DNA from 2 places in the Methylibium sp. Pch-M genome. Region 2 is predicted to be linked to the other one. Evidence: predicted binding sites of a transcription regulator. Region 2 holds the regulator's gene; the other holds the start of a gene.

Region 1 (3,406 bases), 1.8 Mb from region 2:
GTAGTGCAGGGCGTTGTCGACCAGGTTGCGGATCATCTCGCGCAGCAGCAGCGCATGGCCGAGCACGCTGCTGCGCTGCGGCTCGGCCGTCTCGCCGTCGGCGCCCGGCCCCTCGTAGCCGAGGTCGATGCGCTTCTCGAGCGCGCGCGGCACGAAGTCGCGCACGGTCTCCGTGGCCAGCCTCGCCAGCCGGACCTCGGCCACGCGGGCGGCGAGTTCGCGGTCCTCGGCGCGCGCCATCGCCAGCAACTGGTTGACCATGTGCGCGGCCCGCTGGCTCGACAGCGCGATCTGCTGCAGCGAGCGCTTCAAGGCCTCGGGTTCGCGCTCGCCCGCGTCGATCTCGCGCTGCGCGATCTCGGCCTGGGTGCGCAGGCCGGCCAGCGGCGTCTTGAGCTGGTGGGCGGCATCGGCGAGAAAGCGCCGCTGCGTCGCCAGCGAGCGGTCCAGGCGCTCCAGCAGATCGTTGATGGCTCGTACCAGCGGCGAGACCTCCTCCGGCGCCTCCATCTCGTCGATCGGGCTCAGGTCATCAGCCGCACGGCGGCGGATGCGCTGCTGCAGCTCGTTGAGCGGCGCGATGCCGCGCGCCAGCGCCAGCCACACCAGCAGCACCGCGAGCGGCAGGATCACGAACTGCGGCAGGATCACGCCCTTGATGATCTCGGTGGCCAGCTGCGAGCGCTTGCCCAGGGTTTCGGCCACCTGCACCAGCGCCGGCGAGGTGGCGCCGGGAATCCGCGGCGCGGCGGGCATCGCCACCCACAGGTAGGCCACGCGCACGGCCTCGTTGTGCACCTCGTCGTCGCGATAGCGGACCTCTCCAACCGCCGCCACGTCGTCCTCGCGCGGGACCGGCAGCGTGTGATCGCCACCCACATACTCGCCCCGCGCGCCCAGCACCTGGAAGTAGATCTGGTCCGCCTCGTCGGCCCGCAGCAACTGATCGGCTCCGGGCGGCAGAGCGAACGCGACGCGGCCCTGGTCGACGCTCACCTGCTGCGACAGCGCTCGCGCCATCTCGCCGAGCGCGCGGTCGTAGGGACGGTTGGCGATGTTCTGGGCGACCAGCCAGGTCAGCGCGACACTCATCGGCCACAGCAACAGCAGCGGCGCGAGCATCCAGTCGAGGATCTCGCCGAACAGCGAGCGTTGTCCGCGCAGCGTGTTCATGCCCGGAGGCGCGCGCCGCGCAGCATGCCGGCTCAGCCCGCGATCTTCTCGAGGCAGTAGCCCAGGCCACGCACGGTGGCGATGCGCACCGGGCCCTGCTCGATCTTCTTGCGCAGGCGGTGGATGTAGACCTCGATCGCGTTGTTGCTGACCTCGTCGCCCCATTCGCACAGGCGCTCGACCAGCTGGTCCTTGCTGACCAGCCGGCCGGCACGCTGCAGCAGCACCTCGAGCAGCGAGAGCTCGCGAGCCGACAGCTCAATCATCTGGTCGTTCAGGTAGGCCACGCGCCCGGTCGCGTCGAACGACAGCGGGCCGTGCTTGATGATGGCCGAGGCGGTGCCCAGGCCACGCCGCGTCAGCGCTCGCACGCGTGCCTCCAGTTCCTGCAGCGCGAAGGGCTTGGCCATGTAGTCGTCGGCCCCCAGGTCCAGCCCCTTCACTCGCTGCTCCACGCTGTCGGCCGCGGTCAGGATCAGCACCGGCGTCACGGTGCCCCGCGCGCGCATCTTGCGCAGCACCTCCAGGCCGTGCAGCTTGGGCAGTCCGAGATCGAGGATCACCAGGTCGAACTCGTGGTCGGCCAGCGCCGCATCGGCCTCGCTGCCGCTTCCGACCTGATCCACCGCATAGCCACCCTTGCGCAGGGTGCGCAACAGACCGTCGGCCAGCACCTGGTCGTCTTCGGCGATGAGGATCCTCATGGACGTGTCTCCCTCGGCGGCGCCATGGGTTTCGTTGTGGTCGGCGCCGGCTTCATTGTAGGGAGGCCCTTCGGAGCAGCCAAAAACTACTGTACAAATAACCAGTTTCGACCATAATCCCGAGCAAACCGGAGGCTCAGCATGGATGCAAGCGTCAAGACATTGAACACCGAAAAGGCCAAGGCCCTGCAGGCTGCGCTCGCGCAGATCGAGAAGCAGTTCGGCAAGGGCACGATCATGCGCCTCGGCGAAGGCGAGGTCATCGATGACATCGAGGTGGTGTCCACCGGCTCGCTGGGCCTGGACATCGCCCTCGGCGTCGGCGGCCTGCCGCGCGGACGCGTCATCGAGATCTACGGTCCCGAGTCCTCGGGCAAGACCACGCTCACCCTGCAGGTCATCGCCGAGATGCAGAAGCTGGCCGGCACCTGCGCCTTCATCGATGCCGAGCATGCGCTCGACTCGCAGTACGCCCAGAAACTGGGGGTCAACCTGCAGGAGCTGCTGATCTCCCAGCCCGACACCGGCGAGCAAGCGCTCGAGATCGTCGACGCGCTGGTGCGCTCCGGCTCGGTCGATCTGATCGTTGTCGACTCGGTCGCGGCGCTCACGCCCAAGGCTGAACTCGAAGGCGAGATGGGCGACTCCCTGCCCGGCCTGCAGGCACGGCTGATGAGCCAGGCGCTGCGCAAGCTCACCGCGACGATCAAGAAGTCGAACTGCATGGTGATCTTCATCAACCAGATCCGCATGAAGATCGGCGTGATGTTCGGCTCACCCGAAACCACCACCGGCGGTAACGCGCTGAAGTTCTATGCCTCGGTGCGGCTCGACATCCGCCGCATCGGCAGCATCAAGCGTGGCGAAGAAGTGATCGGCAACGAGACCAAGGTCAAGGTCGTCAAGAACAAGGTCTCCCCGCCATTCAAGACCGCCGAGTTCGACATCCTGTTCGGCGAGGGCGTGTCACGCGAGGGCGAGATCATCGACCTGGGCGTCATCGCCAAGGTGATCGACAAGTCGGGCGCCTGGTACGCCTACAACGGCGAGAAGATCGGCCAAGGCAAGGACAACAGCCGCGAGTTCCTGCGCGAGAACCCTGAACTGGCCCACGAGATCGAGAACAAGATTCGTGAATCGCTGGGCGTGGCGCTGCTGCCCAGCATCGAGATCGAAGTCCCCAAGGGCACCAAGCAGGCGGCTGCCGGCGCCTGAGGCGGGGGAAGCTCCGCGGGCTCGCGGCGGCCGACGGAGGCGTCTCGTGGTCCGTCCCGCGCCCACCCTGAAGGCCAAGGCGCTGACCTATCTTGCGCAGCGCGAGCACAGCCGCATCGAGCTGCGACGCAAGTTGCTGTCACACGTCGATCGGCAGCGCAGGGCGGCGGGGTCATCGCCGCTGTCGGCCGACGCCCCTGCGCCGGCGCTGCCGACCGAGCAGGAGGTCGACGACCTGCTCGACTGGCTCGCGGCGAAGGACCTGCTCAGCGCCGACCGCTTCATCGAGACCCGCGTGAGCGCCCGCGAGGGGC
Region 2 (3,406 bases):
TGGTGACCGGTCGGCAGCACGGCGCCGTCGGCGACGCGCGTGCAGCGCTGCACCACGACCCCAGCCGCCTGGGCACTCCGCAACGCCGCTTCCAGCGCGTGGTGCAGGCTGCCGTTGCCGGTGCCGGCCACCACCAGGCCATCGACGCCCTGCGCCCGCAAGGCCTCGACCACCGCGCCCGACGCACCGGCGTGGCTGACGACGATCTCGACGCGCGGCTCGGGCCGATCCAGGACACCGATGCCGAGCGGCAGGCCCGCCGGCCAGGCGCGCAGGTGCCGCACCCTGCTCCCTTCGATCAGCGCGATGGCCCCGTCATCGCCAGCGCCGAACGCGTCGAGCCGGTGCGTATGGCGCTTGCGCACATCGAAGGCACCGAACACCGAGCCGGCGAACACGGCGCAGACGCCTGCCGCGCCGGGCTCGCGCGCCAACGCAACCGCATCGAGCAGGTTCTGCGGGCCGTCGGCCTGCACGGCGGTGGCGGGCCGCATGGCACCGGTCAGGATCACCGGCTTGCACGGTGCCAGCACGCGCTGCAGCAGGTAGGCGGTTTCCTCCAGCGTGTCGGTGCCGTGGGTGACCACCAGACCACTCACCTCCGGACGGGCGAGATGGTGTGCGACGCGGCGGGCCAGTGCGCGCCACACCGCCATGCCCATGTCCTTGCTGTCGATCTGGGCCACCTGCTCCGCCTCGATGGGCAGGCCGGCCAAGGCCGGCACGGCGGCCAGCAGCTGCGCGATGCCCAGTTGCGCTGCGGTGTAGCCGAGGCTGTCGGTGGCTGTGGCCGCGGTACCGGCGATGGTGCCGCCGGTGGCCAGAATCACGACGCGCGCCACGGGTTGGGGTTCAGGGCTTTGCATTTTCTGGAAAGCTGGATAAAAATACAGTCACTGGATAAAAATTCAGTGCGCCGGTCTGGTGACAGCCCGACTCCCGACACCGCAGGAGCACCCGCATGGACGACGCCCCCAAGCTCACCGCCAGGCAGCAGCAGATCCTCGATCTGGTGCAGACCTCGATCGAGCGCACCGGATCACCGCCCACGCGCGCCGAAATCGCCGCAGAACTCGGCTTCCGTTCTGCCAACGCGGCGGAGGAGCATCTGCAGGCCCTGGCACGCAAGGGCGTGATCGAACTGGTGGGCGGCACCTCGCGGGGCATCCGTCTGAAGTCTGACACATTGCGTTCGCTGAACCAGTTGCGCAACAAGCAGTTCTCGCTGCCGCTGCCCAGCCTGTCGCAGCTGATGCTGCCGCTGGTCGGGCGTGTGGCCGCGGGCAGCCCCATCCTGGCGCAGGAGCACATCGACCAGAGCTATGCGATCGAGGCCAGCATGTTCCCGCGACGGCCTGACTACCTGCTCAAGGTGCGGGGCATGAGCATGCGCGACGCCGGCATCCTCGATGGCGACCTGCTCGCAGTGCAGAAGGCCCGGGAAGCCAAGAACGGGCAGATCGTCGTCGCCCGCCTGGGCGATGAGGTCACGGTCAAGCGCTTCCGGCGCGTGCGCGGCACGATCGAACTGCTGCCCGAAAACCCGGATTTCGAGCCCATCGTCGTCACGCCGGAGAGCGGTGAGTTCGAGATCGAGGGTCTGGCCGTCGGGCTCATCCGCAACACCCTGCTCATGTAAGACCGGCTGGCGCCTGAATTCATGGCCCCCGCGGGTGGTGGGCATGCGCGCCGAACGGCGTGTTATCCCGCGGACCAGGCCCATCGACATCAATCCTGCTGAACTTCCGATTGGAGATTCACCATGGTCACGGTCTTTTGGAACCCCTTGCGGCGCTGGTGGCAGACCGCCTTCCAGGCCCCCGCGCCTGCTGCGGTACCGGCGCTGGTGTTCAGGTCACCGGCATTTCGCACCCGCCCCGTCGCAGCCACCACGCCGCGACCCCGGCCGGTCACTCCCTTCAGGGCCGCGCTGCCCCGCGTTGCCGGCATCGAGAACGCGCGGCGCGCCGCGAGGCGCTTCTGGATGACCATGGACCCCGAGGACCAGCGGCGCGCTGCGATCGGCGGGTCGTTCGCCGAGGTGTGCGCAGCGCTCGAGAGCCTGGCAGCGATCGAAGACCGGCGGGCCTGAGTTTCCAGGCGCCCGCCGCCGGATACGAGCCGGGCCTTGCGCCCGGCTCTTTGCCGTCAGCCCATGTGCAGGCCGCCGTTCACCGAGAAGTCGGCGCCGGTCGCGAAGCCGGACTCCTCGGAGGCCACCCACGACACCATCGAGGCGATGTCCTCGGGCGTGCCGAGCCGCTTGACGGGGATGGTCGCCACGATCTTGTCGAGCACGTCCTGGCGGATCGCACGGACCATCTCGGTGCCGATGTAGCCCGGGCTCACGGTATTGACCGTCACGCCCTTGCTGGCCACTTCCTGGGCCAGCGCCATCGTGAAGCCGTGCATGCCGGCCTTGGCCGCCGAGTAGTTGGTCTGGCCGAACTGGCCCTTCTCGCCGTTGACCGAGCTGATGTTGATGATGCGGCCCCAGCCGGCATCGGTCATCTCGTCGATCACCTGCTTGGTCACGTTGAACAGGCTGTCGAGGTTGGTGCTGATCACCGCACTCCAGTCGTCGCGGGTCATCTTGCGGAACATGCCGTCGCGCGTGATGCCGGCGTTGTTCACCAGCACGCTCACCGGACCGTGCTGCGCCTTGACTTCCTTGAAGGCCTCGACGGTCGACTCCCATTCGGCCACGTTGCCCACCGAAGCGTGGAAGCCGTAGCCGAGCGCGGCCTGCTCGTCGAGCCACTTCTTGAAGTTGCGGCTCGGGCCGCAGCCGGCCACGACGGTGAATCCGTCCTTGTGCAGACGCTGGCAGATCGCGGTACCGATGCCGCCCATGCCCCCCGTGACGTATGCGACCTTCTTGCTCATTGTTCTGCTCCTCTGTGGTTTGTCATGGCCGCTCTAGCGTCGCGTGCCGATATGCGTGGGTCAAGGGTATTCGCCCGATCCGGGCTCACCCTTAATGAATGCGCCGTTGCTCCTCAGCGCTCCACGGTCAATGCAACACCCATGCCGCCGCCTATGCACAGCGACGCGATGCCCCGCTTGCTGCCGCGGCGCTGCATCTCGTGCAGCAGCGTGACCAGCACGCGGCAGCCCGACGCACCGATCGGGTGGCCGATGGCGATCGCGCCCCCATTGACATTGACCTTGCTGGTGTCCCAGCCCATCTCGTTGTTGACCGCGCAGGCCTGGGCCGCGAAGGCCTCGTTGATCTCCAGCAGGTCCAGGTCGGCCGGCTTCCAGCCTGCCCGCTCCAGGGCACGCTTGCTGGCAGGCACCGGGCCCATGCCCATCAGCGACGGGTCGAGGCCGGCGCTCGCGTAGGAAGCGATGCGTGCGAGCGGCTTCAGGCCGAGCTGATCGGCCTTCTTCGCGCTCATGACCA

The links. Region 2 encodes LexA, which represses DNA repair genes until DNA is damaged. Its sites were predicted from a motif close to ACTGTATNNNNATACAGT; they were not measured.
Region 1: recA (recombinase RecA) is a predicted target of LexA. The motif match lies at 1,966-1,983, and genes of this name have one in related genera.

The regions. Positions count from the first base shown of each region.
Region 1 is NZ_CP029606.1:1,984,960-1,988,365, reverse strand. It holds gene C1M51_RS09645 (sensor histidine kinase) at 1-1,173, opposite strand, end outside; gene C1M51_RS09640 (response regulator transcription factor) at 1,206-1,877, opposite strand; gene recA (recombinase RecA) at 2,019-3,092, shown strand; gene C1M51_RS09630 (RecX family transcriptional regulator) at 3,139-3,406, shown strand, end outside.
Region 2 is NZ_CP029606.1:3,834,686-3,838,091, reverse strand. It holds gene C1M51_RS18415 (asparaginase) at 1-866, opposite strand, end outside; gene lexA (transcriptional repressor LexA) at 962-1,639, shown strand; gene C1M51_RS18405 (hypothetical protein) at 1,763-2,092, shown strand; gene phbB (acetoacetyl-CoA reductase) at 2,149-2,886, opposite strand; gene C1M51_RS18395 (acetyl-CoA C-acetyltransferase) at 3,000-3,406, opposite strand, start outside.